3 regions of the Paenibacillus sp. FSL F4-0122 genome follow, and region 1 is predicted to be linked to each of the others. Evidence: riboswitches for the same ligand, from Rfam matches in the RefSeq annotation. Region 1 holds a riboswitch; each other region holds the start of a gene.

Region 1 (4,720 bases):
GCTAGGGATCTTCATCGTTTTCTTTTTTCTTTATGTAGGCACAGAGATGAGTTTAGTCAACTTTATGCCGGCTATCTTTATTGCCAAGCTAGGGATGACAGAGTCTGCGGCAGCACTGACAGTCACTTTCTTTTGGCTGGCGATGTCTACAGGAAGATTGTTTGCGGGTGTAATTGCCGAAAAAATATCTTATCGCGCGTACATTCTCAGCAGCTGTTTACTAACCTTGTTACTGCTGACACTCTTTCCGTTCACTGACAATCGAATGACTGCTTTCATTGTAATTCTGCTGCTGGGGCTGTTTATGTCCGGTATTTTCTCCATTGCATTGGTTTTCTCCAGCAAAATGCTGCCTGGCACCGAAGAGTCAACACCCAGCATTATGATTGCTTCCGGAGGCGTTGGTGGTGCTTTGCTACCTCTGTTTACGGGCTGGTCTATGGACCATTTAGAAGTGGCACAAACAGCCGGATTACTTGCCACTTTTGCTGCCTTCTTGTTCCTGCTAAGCATTGCCGCATGGAGATTCCAAGCCAGGCAAGCGGTGGAAGGAAAGAGTTCCAGTATTTAGAATAGTATCAACGTTATCCTTTTAGGGTAATGTGATCTATAAGCATATTCTGAGCACAAGGATGGACAATGAATGAATGAGTCTTTAAATGAGTCTTCAACTGAGCCTTTGTTACATACTGCGCTTATGCAGTTTATATTTCCCTTCTCTATAAAAAAGGGCGATTCTAAGCAGCTTATCCAGCAATTACAGGACGACGGATTCACACGTTTTTTTCTGGATAACAAAGAACTGGAAGCTGCCTATTATGGAGAAGGTTACTGTGTTTCCCATGAACGAATGGAGCGCACCTATTTACCGTTTGCCGCACACGTCCTTTTTCCGCGCAGGAAGGATGCCGACTCGTTTCGCCGTTTTTCCAGAGTAAATAATCTCGACTGCATTCTGGAGATTCCGCAGCAATCTATATTTTTCAAAATTCTCTCGACGGATATATTCATATGTCCCTTTCAGCTTGGATTCGTGACGATACGTGTCCAGCTGGAGGGGGATTCGATTCCCTTTAGTATTGCCCTAGAATTCGCGGATCGTTTCCGTGCGCTAGAGAAAACCTTCATACAGGATGACTACACTTATATTCATTGCGGGGAACAGACCTATGAGATGGTAGAGGATTTTGTCTTCCGAAATTTGGTGGATGGACTGGAGCCATATCTGGATCAATCGGATATCAATGGGGCTTATTTTGAGACCCTTCCTTTTTTCGTAGATGAAAGAATGCAGGTGCAAGCTTTTTACGGCTTTCAGAATGAAGAAGGTTCTGATGAGATTAGTGTAAATCTACGCTATCGCGCCTCACAGCTTGATGGAATTGATCTGAACGGAAAGCCCTATGCCAGTGCAAGCGATCCAGCGTATATTGCAAACTATTGTCATGAGCATTCCTATAATCGCTGGGGCCCAGACACGTATTATATGATGAATGAGCAGACCTTTTGCTGCATGACCCGGGCTGAACAGGAGATTGCTGTAAGTCTAGCCAACCAGATGTATGGGCAATATTATTACGGATTTTTACTCAATATTTTCCACAAAATCGTTCTGCTGAAGCTCGCCAATATGCACTCCCGACTTCGGATTAATCATGATTATGAGGAAATAGACAATCTAATCTATTCCATCAATAAGTTCTCGGCAAAGTTCTACTTCTTGGAGTTGATTTCCCAGTCGCAGGGCCGGGAGATATTTCTTCAGCTGCGTAAAGTATACGGAAACGACGCTTTATTCGAGGAAGTGAAAGAAACCTTAAATGACCTGTTTCAGTATCAGGATAAGTTTCAGTCCAAGCGACGGGATAATCTGCTGATGATTCTCACTGTATTTACGGTAGTAAGCGGGATTTACGGCATGAATCAGGTCATTGACGATCTGGATGGAAAGATTCAATGGAGTAAAATGATTGGATATTCCCCCTTTGAATTTCTTGCCCTCTTCGTGATCATGAGCGGGATTCTGATCAGCGTTGTCCTCACGCTAGGGGCGCTGGTTAGTGAGCTTAAACGGCGTCACCGCAAGAAATATAAAGATCTAGACTAGCAAAAAAGAAACTACTGGATTGGAAAAATTCAGGAGTGCACTACTAGACATTCCGAGTACAGCCGTCTATAATACACCGTATGCGAGAAATATAAGACATTAAGTATAGGTACAAAACTTATGCTTACTTATATTGCACATAGAAATACCCGTTAACTTCATAGAACCAGGGGTGCTGGAATTGGCCGGCTGAGATTGTATCCCACAAGATACTGACCCTTATACCTGATCTGGATAATGCCAGCGTAGGAATCGCCAATTGGTTCTGGTCCCTGTGACCTTGACTAACCTTGCGCCAAGCCAGCGTCCCGATCACTCGGGGCGCTTTTTTTGTAAGATCACTAAAAGATGTAGAAAAACGTACATACTACACTTTACGGTTCATGTTGTGAAGACGGGATTCTTGTAACCTTAAAGGAGAGAAGAAGACATGCACCTCAAAAAAGCACTTACGTTGTGCCTCACCTGTGTACTCATTCTTGCCGTTGCCGGATGCGGCAGCAACAATGGGAATACAGCCGGAAACAAAGCAAATGCTACTGATCCAACTGCAGCGGCTGGGACGGATGCTCCAAAAGAGCTCACCAAAGTTAAAGTCGCACTCGACTGGACACCGAACACGAATCATACCGGTCTATACGTAGCTAAGGATCTTGGTTACTACGCTGAAGAAGGTCTGGACGTCGAAATCGTTCAACCAGGCGCAGCGGGTTCTGATACTATGGTTACTTCTGGCGAGGCCGCATTTGGCATCAGCGCGCAAGAAGGATTAACTCTAGCCCGTCTACAAGGCGTCCCCCTTGTCTCGATAGCAGCTATTATTCAGCATAATACATCGGGATTCGCCGCTCCAGTAGATCGCAATATTAAATCACCAAAGGATTTCGAAGGTAAAACCTACGGAGGCTGGGGCTCACCGGCCGAAGAAGCAGCCATGAAAGCTATCATGGATCCTGAAGGTGGCGATGTGAAAAAGGTGAAGCTGATAAGTATCGGTGAAGCTGATTATTTTACCGCCGTCAAACGTGACATTGATTTCGCCTGGATTTTCTACGCTTGGACTGGCGTTGAGGCTGAGTTGCGTGGCGAGCCATTGGATATGCTGTACTTAAAGGATTATGCGCCACAGCTCGATTATTACACGCCTGTGCTGACGACGAGTGAGAAGCAAATTGCAGATCATCCTGAGCTGGTGAAGGCCTTCATGAAAGCCACATCAAAAGGTTATCAATATGCCATTGATCATCCGGAAGAGGCTGCCGGTATGTTATCGAAGGCCGTTCCTGACCTGGACGCCGACCTTGTCCTAGCTAGCCAAAAATGGCTTAGCCCAAAATACAAGGACGATGCTGCCCGCTGGGGCGAGCAAAAAACCGAGGTCTGGCAAAATTACGGCGACTGGATGTATGATCTGAAGTTGCTGGATAAACCGCTGGATGCTGCTAGTGCATTCAGTAATGATTTTTTACCGGCGGAGTAGAGAGCGGACTTCAGAACCAAGAAGGTTGGACGTCACTTGAGGAAGGAGGAACGGAGCGTAGTGATGTGCTACGTGAGTACCGGACTTCCTAAGTTCGTTCAAGATTCGACGTCGAGTTTGCTTCCTGAGTTACTTCGTTATCAAAGTTGGCTTTTTGAACTTACCTTATAATTTAAGAGTTCAAAAAGACGGCTTTCAGAACCAAGAAGGTTGGACGTTACTTGAGGAAGGAGGAACGGAGCGTAGTGATGTGCTACGTGAGTACCGGACTTCCCAAGTTCGTTCAAGATTCGACGTCGAGTTTGCTTCCTGAATTACTTCGTTATCAAAGTTGGCTTTTTGAACTCACCTTATAATTTAAGAGCTCAAAAAGTCGGCTTTCAGAACCAAGAAGGTTGGACGTTACTTGAGGAAGGAGGAACGGAGCGTAGTGATGTGCTACGTGAGTACCGGACTTCCCAAGTTCGTTCAAGATTCGATGTCGAGTTTGCTTCCTGAATTACTTCGTTATCAAAGTTGGCTTTTTGAACTTACCTTATAAAATGAGAGGATTGATTATTGTGGCTAACACCCTACTAAGCATTCAAGTAATTCCAAAAACTCCGAACAATGAGGATTCCATCCCATACGTAGATAAAGCGATTGAGGTCATTCAAAAATCCGGTGTTAAACATCAGGTGAATCCGCTGGAAACCACAATGGAAGGTGAGCTTAGCGAGCTGCTGGAGGTTGTGCGTCAGATGCAAGAGGCGTTGATCGAAGCAGGCAGTCCAAGCGTAATTTCGCAGATCAAAATCGCTCATAATCCTAACGGAATCAGCATGGATAAATTGACGGAGAAATATCGGCCGTGAGATCGACCTGGAAGCTAATATGGCCGCCCCTTGTGGCGGTCGTCTTCTTTTTAAGCGTATGGCAGCTATCTGTATCTGTATTTCATATTGAATCCTGGATTCTGCCGAGTCCTGCTGATATTGCCCGTGAATCCACCAGTAACGCTTCTGGTCTTTGGGCTCATACGATGGCTACGCTGCGGCTCACTTTAATTGGTTTTCCCATCGGTACGGGGGTAGGTCTGATCGTCGCTTTGCTTTTGCATCTTTTGCCTTGGGCTAGACGGGCTTTTTATCCAC
Region 2 (4,720 bases), 1.7 Mb from region 1:
GATGAGAGTGCAGATGAGTTCAGACGTTACGGCAGAGGTTCGACTGAGGCAATGTATGAAAACTACCTTAAAGAAGTTTATCTCCCTGCGATCCAAGCCCGGGGCATGATACCAGTACTGGTAACGCCAATGTCCAGAATTAAAGGGAATGCAAGTCCGGGATATATCTATGAGAATTCTTTTAAATCAAGAAAGTTTGTAGATATTCTTAAACGGGTTGCAGATGAATCTGGAGTTACACTTATTGACCTTAACTCGGAAAGTCTGAAATATTATAACGAGATCGGAGGAGAAGCGATAACAGCCCTCTTCATGTCAATTGAAGCCGGAGAAACGCCAGGCAAAACAAATGACGGAAGTTACGCTAACGGGCATCCTTCAAAGAAAATCGATGGGACTCATTTTAAAGAAGCGCTCGCCAAACAATTTTCGCGGATGATTGTTACGGAGCTTGTAGAGAAAGGTGCTACTGGCGATTCTACTGCTGCCTCCATTACTGCTTATCTTAAAGGGAACGTTAAGCATGCGGCACTAACAGGCAACTGGGATAAGGTTTTTCCGGAAATAACTAATGATACGACGACCGGGGAAGCTGCTTATTACCGCAATCAAATTGAAAAATTAATCCAGCTGGGAGTAATGGGCAAAGACCGTCAAGGGAATTTTAAGCCAGATACGGAGATGACAGTTGCTGAATTCACACGCAGTATTTCTAAGTTAATGAAAGTGGAAAGATCAGATCTTGCCTATTATCCGAAAGGTAAGCTGTCACGTGAAACGATGGGTGCTATTCTCTATGATGTTTACCAAGTAAAGTTTGCTAATAAACCTAAGTACATGACTGATTATAACGGCACAGCAGTAGTGCCAGGAGATCCTGGTTATGATTTCAATCTGGATCCAGGAGCTAGAGGAGCGATGTACTATCCACTTGTATCCTGGCAGCAGCTGGTTGATACGGCGGACATTTCTCCTTTTTTAATTTCAAAAGTGAAAAGTGCTTATGAATTAGGGCTTATTAGATCTGAAGTGGGGATTGCTAGAGGCCAAATGGTCAATGGGACAGAACTAGAACCTAAAGCCATAGTGACCCGGGAGAAAGCAGCTAAAGCTCTTTATTTTATGTGGGTACTGGAACATGGAGTGAATGCAGAAAATCATGTTTCTTCTTTGAAATAGTTAGGGTGAACAATTCAAGGCACAGCAGCGATGCTGTGCCTTTTTGTATGCAGTGAAGTCCTCTCCACTTACAGCAGTTTACATCCACGGTTGTTTATTTCTACTTGCATTGTGGTAAGTAAGATTCGTAAAGCGATTTAAGAAAATGACAAACCCAGCGTATAAACGTGCATTGTTGTGCCATCCTAAGATGATCAGTTAACTATCAATTTGCTTAACGAGAGGAGATAGGGAAGATGTCAGGCAATAATAAACAAGCTACAAAAACCTTACCCCCACAGGAGCAGCATCATCAGCCAGGGATTGAGAGTGAAATGACGCCGCTGCCCAAATACGAGCCGGCAAATTATAAAGCAGCAGGTAAACTGCAAGACAAGGCGGCGTTGATTACCGGTGGAGACAGCGGAATTGGGCGTGCAGTTGCTGTGCTTTTTGCTAAAGAAGGTGCTGATGTGGTCATTTCATATCTTAATGAACACTCAGATGCAGAGGAAACTAAACGTCAGGTCGAGCAGGAAGGCCGCAAATGTATCCTAATTCCAGGTGATATCGGTGACGAGAAATTCTGTAAGGATCTTATTAAACAGACGGTAGAGGGCTTAGGAAAGCTTGATATTCTCATCAATAACGCGGCGGAGCAACATCCGCAAGCTAAGATCGAGGATATTACTTCCGAGCAGCTAGAGCGTACTTTCCGTACGAATATATTTGCGATGTTCTATTTAACAAAAGCAGCTATGCCTCATTTAAAAGCAGGATCTACAATTATAAATACAACTTCAATTACCGCTTATCGCGGAAGCCCGCAGCTGCTGGACTATTCATCAACTAAAGGAGCTATCCTGAGTTTCACACGATCTTTGTCCACGAATCTGGCGGAGAAGGGCATACGGGTAAACGGTGTAGCACCAGGTCCAATCTGGACACCGCTAATTCCCTCTACCTTTGATGCGAAGCAGGTTAGCGAGTTTGGAGGCACGCAGCCTATGAAACGGCCTGGACAACCAGAGGAGCTGGCGCCAGCCTATGTATATCTTGCCTCTGACGATTCCAGTTATGTGACTGGACAGGTTATTCATGTAAATGGTGGCGAGGTAGTAAACGGTTAGATTAGTACAGCTAATGTGAATAAATGGGTGTATTTCAATAAAAAAATATGTTACTATAAACCACGTTAGCATTTTAAAATTGTATATTTATGTCACTAGGGGTGCCGATTGGCTGAGACGGAATGGATTTCCGGACCCTTTGAACCTGATCTGGTTAAGACCAGCGTAGGGAAGTGGAGAACGAATTTCTGTTGTCGGGCTATTTGTAGTACCGTCTATATACAGATTCTGACTGCCTTCCTTACGGGGGCAGTTTTTTTGTTTTTTACTGGCCTACAGGGAAGTGAGAGAGAGGAGATCGCGAGTGGTACAAGCTGAGATCCATCTAATATCAGACGGCAAGCAGCTGTTGAGACAATTTGTTGAACTGGCTGTCACGGTGCAGACATGGGTCGATTATATTCACTTAAGAGAGAAGCAATGTCCAGCACGCGAACTGCTCTCTGCGGCACAGGAGCTGTTGGCTGCCGGTATACCCGCTACCAAACTGATAATCAATGACCGGATCGATGTAGCATTGGCAGCTGGTGCCGCGGGTGTTCAGTTGGCTGGGCACAGTCTGAGCCCGCTTACAGCCCGGCGAATTGCACCTCAGCTTTGGCTGGGGAGATCGGTTCATTCTCCGGAAGAAGCGGCGAATGCTTCAGAGCAGGGAGCTGATTATTGCTTGTTTGGCCATGTATTTCCCTCGGCGAGCAAGCTAGGGCTGCCCGCACGTGGGTTAGAGCTGCTTGCAGAAACGGTGAAGACTAGCTCTATTCCTGTAATTGCGATTGGCGGAATTGGTCCCGCTAATGCGGCGCAGATCATTAGGCAAGGCGCGGCAGGAATTGCTGTGATGTCCGGAATTTGCGGAGCGGATGATCCTTATGAGGCCGCCAAAGCTATTCATAAGGCGGTTCATTCATAGCCGGGAGGTAAAAGCATAGGCGAAGGGGGTGATTCAGAATGAGACTGTTGATTAACGGGAAATCCGCAGAGTGTTCTGGTGGTATTCAAACTATAGCTGATTTGATCAGTCTTCCTGAGTGGTCGGGTCGTCTGATGATCATTGAGCTGAATGGAGAAATTGTCAGTAAGGAGAATTATGAAAGTACTGCTCTGAGCGAGGATGATCGTTTGGAACTGGTGCACTTTGTTGGTGGGGGTTGAGATGGAGCGGTATAGAATTTTGAGAAATTTCTAAGAACCAAAGGGAGGTAATTTCATGCATGACCCGTTACATATTGGAGGCATCGAATTAACTAGTAGATTATTTATCGGAACCGGAAAATATAGCCGGAATGCTCTGATCCCCGGAGTGATCGCAAGCTCTGGTTCTCAGGTGATTACTGTAGCGCTTCGCCGAGTGGACCCGGAAGGTGGAGCAGAAAATATCATGAACCACATTCCCGGCCACATGACTCTTCTGCCTAATACCTCAGGAGCGCGTACAGCGGAAGAGGCAGTCCGTATTGCGAGATTAGCAAGAGCTGCGGGACTGGGGAACTGGGTGAAGATCGAAGTGATCAATGATCAGAAATACCTGCTTCCAGATAATCTGGAGACCATACGAGCTACAGAGATTCTAGCGGCGGAGGGTTTTGTAGTACTGCCATATATGAGTCCGGACCTTTCGGCTGCTTTACGTCTGAGAGATGCCGGTGCTGCTGCTGTGATGCCGCTTGGTGCGCCGATCGGGACGAATCGCGGCCTGCGCACCAAGGAGCTCGTGCGTATTCTTATTGAAGAAGTGAATTTGCCGATTATTGTAGATGCCGGAATTGGCAAGCCCTCGGAAGCGGCGGAAGCAATGGAGATGGGGGCCGCTGCTGTTCTGCTTAATACGGCTATCGCAACGGCACGTAATCCGCTCGTCATGGCGGAAGCGTTCCGCGAGGCGATATCCGCTGGCCGCAAAGCTTATTTGGCAGGACTCGGTCCTGTAGAAGAAGTTGCTTTTGCTTCGTCACCGTTGACTGGATTTCTGAACTGAATTTGATAGGTTCACCAAAGGAGGGAGGATTAGCATGAGCTTTTTTGACACACTGGTCCGCTTGGAGCAGTATCCTTATGAGCAGCTGTGGAAGGAGTTCCGGGAGGATGACGTTAAGCGGGCGCTTGGAAAAGACAAGCTGAACGAAAATGATTTGCTGGCATTGCTCTCTCCAGCAGCAACGCCGCTGCTAGAGGAGATGGCGCAAGCTGCTCAGCGACTGACCCGTGCACATTTTGGTTATTCGATGCAGCTGTTCACACCGATGTATCTTGCCGATTTTTGTGTGAATCATTGTACCTACTGCAGCTTCAGCTCCATTTATGATTTTCCGCGTAAAAAGCTGTCCTTGGAGGAGGTTCGCAGGGAGGCTGAGAAGATTGCAGCTACAGGTCTGCGGCATATCCTCATTTTGACTGGTGAATCGCGCCGGGAGAATCCTGTCTCATATATTAAG
Region 3 (4,720 bases), 4.6 Mb from region 1:
AGTGTGCCGATATTTAGAACTACAGCAGACGACATAGCGGCGATGTCGATCACTTCTTCGTGGGCATCCGCCATAAAGGGAGAGGCGCCAAGCGCCAACAGACCGTTGGCTGAGAAATTGGCTACCACAATATTAGTGATGTTGTGGATCAACGGGTTGGATTCCCGTACTTTGGCTAAATAACTCATCATAATTCCTCCTCAAGCTTGTATGAACAATTACAGATTGATAAAAGCTTCCTGTGCTTTAATATCCTCTGGTAGAAGATTGTTGGTGGATAACCACTGCTGAACCTTTTCCCAAGATGTCGGGTCTTGATATCCAAAAGATTGATCGCCAGCATTCATCAGCGGCAGCAGAATCTCAAGACTTTTTTTCTCAATCTCCTTGTCGAGCGGTGAAGTTGCATCTTCATGTGCAACCAGTAAATCCAGGGCTTGTTCAGGATTCTGCTCCACAAATTCTTGTCCTTTTGTAATGGCATTTAGAAATCTTTTAAAGTAGGCTTCAGAATTTTGCAATCCTTGTTCGCTGGCCACCAGCACAAGCTCATAATAGTCAGGCACTCCGTAATCCGTTGGATTAAGCGAAGTGACCGGATGTCCCTCTTTTTCAAGGATTAGTTGTTCATGGTTGATGAACCCGCCCATTATTGCGTCTACTTGTCCAGTAGAGATCGCAGGGATGAGGTCAAAACCTACGTCAATCAGCTTGGCGGATGAAGGATCGCCTCCATCACTCTGGATCATTGTCCGAATCATCGCTTCATAGAGCGGAATGGAGGAATAGCCGATTTGTTTTCCCGCGAGCTCTTTTGGACTATGAATACTGCCAGCCTGAGGAACCATCAGATGATTCAGTGGATGCCGCACGATTGCTGCAATCGAACGTACAGGGATTTTCTCGCCGCGTGCCATAAGTACCTGAGGCTGATAACTGAGCGCTAGATCAATTTGATTCGCTGCAACAAGCTTTAGGGAATCATTGCTGTCCGCAGGCATTTTGATCTCGACATCCAAACCTTCCTCTTGGAAAAAACCTTGCTGTTGCGCAGCGTATAGAAAGGAATGAACGGCATTGGGATACCAATCAAGCATAATCGTCAGCTTGTGTGACTGCTTATTTTCGGTATTGGAGGGATCGGTTTGGGAGTTGTTATTTATCTTGTCTGCCTTCCCGCAGCTGCTTAAGAGCAAAAGTGTGCATACTAGAAATACAGAAATAAGTCCTCGTTGTGGGGATTTTAAATGATTCATTGGTTTGATCCTCTTTTCTTTAAAAATAATTGTTCGAGTAAAGCTATCGCCAGAAAAAGCACCACACCAAGCGCGGACAGCAGAAATACAGCCGCGAACATTTCATCGCTCTGCATATTTCCGGCCATTCTGCGGCTGAAGTAACCGAGTCCTTTACTGCCGCCGAGCCATTCCCCGATAGTAGCTCCGATGACGCAGTATACAATGGACAGCTTTAAGCCAGAGAAAAAAGCAGGCAACGCCAGTGGAATTTGGGTTTTGACAAGCAGCTGCCAGCGGTTTGCACCAAATGTTAATAATAAGTCCTTGTAAGTCTGGCCACTTGTACGAAGTCCATCATATGTACTCACTACGACTGGAAAAAAAGCCGTCAAAAACACCACAGCCACTTTGCTCCACAGCGAATATCCGAACCACATAATAAAAATGGGGGATAGCGCAATTAATGGGATCGTCTGGCTAATGATAAGAAAGGGATAGATGGCCTTTTCTATGGGGCGATACAGGAACATTCCAGTGCCCAGCAATACACCACAAATAACAGAAAGGACAAAACCCACCAGTATCTCCTGTAACGTTGCCAATAAATGCTGTCCGAATAATAATTGCCTGTGCTCGATCAATGCGATTCCCATAGAGGAAGGTGCAGGGAGAATAAAGGCTGGAATCATGTGAAGGCGAACAGCCGACTCCCAGATTACAAGAATGAGCAGTACCAGAAGAAGGAAGGGACCATAGTTGTCTAGATGTTTTTTAAAAGGTATAGGTTGCATGCAATCTTCGCTCCAACTCTTCCCGTAGTGCTATAAACCGGGGTTCATAGTTCATCTTATAATGTCTTGGCCTTGGTAGATCCACAACGATCTCCTGTAATTCGCTGTGCGCACCGCCAGATAATAAATAAATCCGGTCACTGAGCAATAGTGCTTCTTCCAGATCATGAGTGATGAGCATAATCGTCTGATTCAATTCACCCCATAACTCCAACAGCCAACGGTGTATCTCGCGTTTGGTCATGGCATCGAGAGCGCCAAAGGGCTCATCCAGCAGCATCAGACCAGTTCCGCCTCCAGCCACTAAGGTGCGCAGAAATGCGACTCGCTGTTTCATTCCACCCGAAAGTTCATGGGGATAAGCCTTCTCTACATCTGCTAAGCCGAAGCGGGTCAACATTTCCCGAATCTGAGTGATCGTTTCTTGTTTATTGAATCTGGGCTTGATCTCCCAAGGCAAAAGGCAGTTATCGAGCACTGTCCTCCAAGGCAGCAATAAATCCTGCTGAGGCATATAAGCGATCTGGCCTAAACGACTAGCGGTTGACGGGTGTGTAGAGAGTTTTATTTTTCCGTGAGTAGGTTCGAGTAAACCGGCAATCGTTTTGAAAAATGTACTTTTCCCGCATCCGCTAGCACCTACTACGGAGACGAATTCCCCTTGCCTGATATCCATGGATAGATCTGCGAATACAGGGGGTTGCTCAGATTCCGGAAAAGAGTAGGTTAGGCCTTGAATAGATAAAATGGTCGTGATGATCTAACCTCCTAAAATTTTTGTGGAGCGCCTAAACAAATAAAGACCCATCCATTTCCAGAGGAAATGAATGGGTCAAAAAGTTCATTCTGCATAATAACACTTAACATGCTTGATGAAAATTCTGCTCCACTTCCCTCCGCTGGTATGATCCAGATCAGGTTCCAAGGGTCCGGAGCTTGAAGCTCCGTCTCAGTCGGCCGACTCCCCTAGTGAAATAACAGGTCCATATTAATTTGTTTATAAATATACCATATCTTTCTGAGAAGTAAAGAGAGAAAGAAGTGAAGGATTAATCCAAGATTGGGTAAGATATAGGTAGGAATCTAGTTAATATTATAATTCCGATGTATATAATCGGAAAAAAGTATTGACGATCATGTGATGGCAGTGTACTATTCAATTTACCGGAAAAAAACCGGATAGAGAGAGGGGATTTAAGAATGAAAAAATGGAGTTTAACTATTATATTGGCGTTAACCGTGGTCCTTGTAGCGGCTTGCGCCAATAATTCGAATACCAATACGGCTGCTGAACCTACAGCTGGAACGAATGGTGGAGCAGCATCTTCAGCGCAAAACAGTTTGGAGGCTGTGAAAGCCAGCGGCAAATTGCGGATAGGTACAGAAGGGACTTATGCACCTTTTACTTATCATGACACTGCGGGGAAATTGACTGGTTTTGACGTGGAAATTGCTGAAGAAGTAGCAAAGCGTTTAGGTGTTAAAGCTGAATTTTTTGAAACTCAGTGGGATGGTATTTTTGCTGGAATGGATGCGAAACGGTTTGATGTAATCTTTAATGAAGTTTCCATTAACGAAGATCGCAAAGTGAAATATGATTTCTCTGAACCCTATATCGTATCCAAAGCAGTATTGATCGTGAGCGAAGACAATGAGGATATTAAGACCTTTGCCGATCTTAAGGGTAAAAAAGCCGGACAATCCCTGACAAGTAACTTATCCGACATCGCTCGTGAGAACGGTGCTGAAATCGTAGCTACAGATGGTTTCAATCAAGCGATGGACCTGCTGACTTCGGGACGTATTGATGCAACTGTGAATGATGGCTTGTCTTATCTGGATCTGAAAAAACAAAAACCAGATGCAAAAATTAAAGTGGTTGATGAGATTCCTGAAGGATCACAAAGTGCCGCGGTATTCCTGAAAGGTAATGATGAGCTGGTGAAAGCGGTCAGTGATGCGATTACAGAGATGAAGAGTGATGGAACGTACTTGAAAATTTCCGAGAAATACTTTGGAGCTGACGTTTCAAAATAATACAAGGCTAGCAAGGCTAATTAAGCCTGGAAGCTAAAAAGGATGTCTGAATAATGGATGACCGCAAAATACAAATTTTCTTAGACACACTGCTACCCCTGCTAAAAGCCGGGGTGGCTTTTACCATTCCGTTGGCGCTACTTTCCTTTGTGCTTGGATTGATTTTGGCGATCCTAACCGCGCTGGCACGTCTTTCACCGTGGGTAATTCCGAAGCTAATCGCCCGTTTTTATGTGTGGGTTATTCGAGGAACCCCATTGTTAGTGCAGCTATTTATTATATTTTATGGTTTGCCGGCTGTTGGCATTGTACTCGACCCCTTCATTGCCGCCACCATTGGATTTACCCTTAGCGTAGGGGCTTATTCATCGGAAATCGTACGCGCTGCTATCCTGTCGATACATAAAGGCCAATGGGAAGCTGCCTTCTCAGTCGGGATGACTCGTGGGCAGGCTCTGAGCCGCGTAATTCTGCCACAAGCTGCGCGCGTTTCTGTACCGCCGTTATCCAATTCCTTTATTAGCTTGGTTAAAGATACTTCGCTTGCAGCGATCATCACCTATACGGAGATGTTTAGAACCGCACAGCAGGTAGCCTCTACCACTTATGAGCCTCTGCTGGTATACTCCGAAGCAGGATTGTTTTATTTAGTGT

The links. Region 1 has a riboswitch for thiamine pyrophosphate ahead of MHH49_RS07800 (ABC transporter substrate-binding protein). Riboswitches for the same ligand answer to the same signal wherever they lie in the genome.
Region 2: linked by a shared signal. The riboswitch ahead of MHH49_RS00650 (thiamine phosphate synthase) and the one ahead of MHH49_RS07800 (ABC transporter substrate-binding protein) in region 1 are both predicted to bind thiamine pyrophosphate.
Region 3: linked by a shared signal. The riboswitch ahead of MHH49_RS28245 (ABC transporter ATP-binding protein) and the one ahead of MHH49_RS07800 (ABC transporter substrate-binding protein) in region 1 are both predicted to bind thiamine pyrophosphate.

Annotation. Positions count from the first base shown of each region.
Region 1 is NZ_JBBODI010000001.1:1,839,673-1,844,392, forward strand. It holds gene MHH49_RS07790 (MFS transporter) at 1-571, shown strand, start outside; gene MHH49_RS07795 (hypothetical protein) at 644-2,107, shown strand; TPP riboswitch at 2,266-2,376, shown strand; gene MHH49_RS07800 (ABC transporter substrate-binding protein) at 2,538-3,587, shown strand; gene MHH49_RS07805 (thiamine-binding protein) at 4,148-4,441, shown strand; gene MHH49_RS07810 (ABC transporter permease) at 4,438-4,720, shown strand, end outside.
Region 2 is NZ_JBBODI010000001.1:152,131-156,850, reverse strand. It holds gene MHH49_RS00660 (GDSL-type esterase/lipase family protein) at 1-1,179, shown strand, start outside; gene MHH49_RS00655 (SDR family oxidoreductase) at 1,416-2,288, shown strand; TPP riboswitch at 2,376-2,477, shown strand; gene MHH49_RS00650 (thiamine phosphate synthase) at 2,593-3,198, shown strand; gene thiS (sulfur carrier protein ThiS) at 3,237-3,440, shown strand; gene MHH49_RS00640 (thiazole synthase) at 3,496-4,263, shown strand; gene thiH (2-iminoacetate synthase ThiH) at 4,298-4,720, shown strand, end outside.
Region 3 is NZ_JBBODI010000001.1:6,423,236-6,427,955, reverse strand. It holds gene thiM (hydroxyethylthiazole kinase) at 1-188, opposite strand, end outside; gene MHH49_RS28255 (ABC transporter substrate-binding protein) at 219-1,256, opposite strand; gene MHH49_RS28250 (ABC transporter permease) at 1,253-2,029, opposite strand; gene MHH49_RS28245 (ABC transporter ATP-binding protein) at 2,010-2,705, opposite strand; TPP riboswitch at 2,904-3,007, opposite strand; gene MHH49_RS28240 (amino acid ABC transporter substrate-binding protein) at 3,230-4,066, shown strand; gene MHH49_RS28235 (amino acid ABC transporter permease) at 4,120-4,720, shown strand, end outside.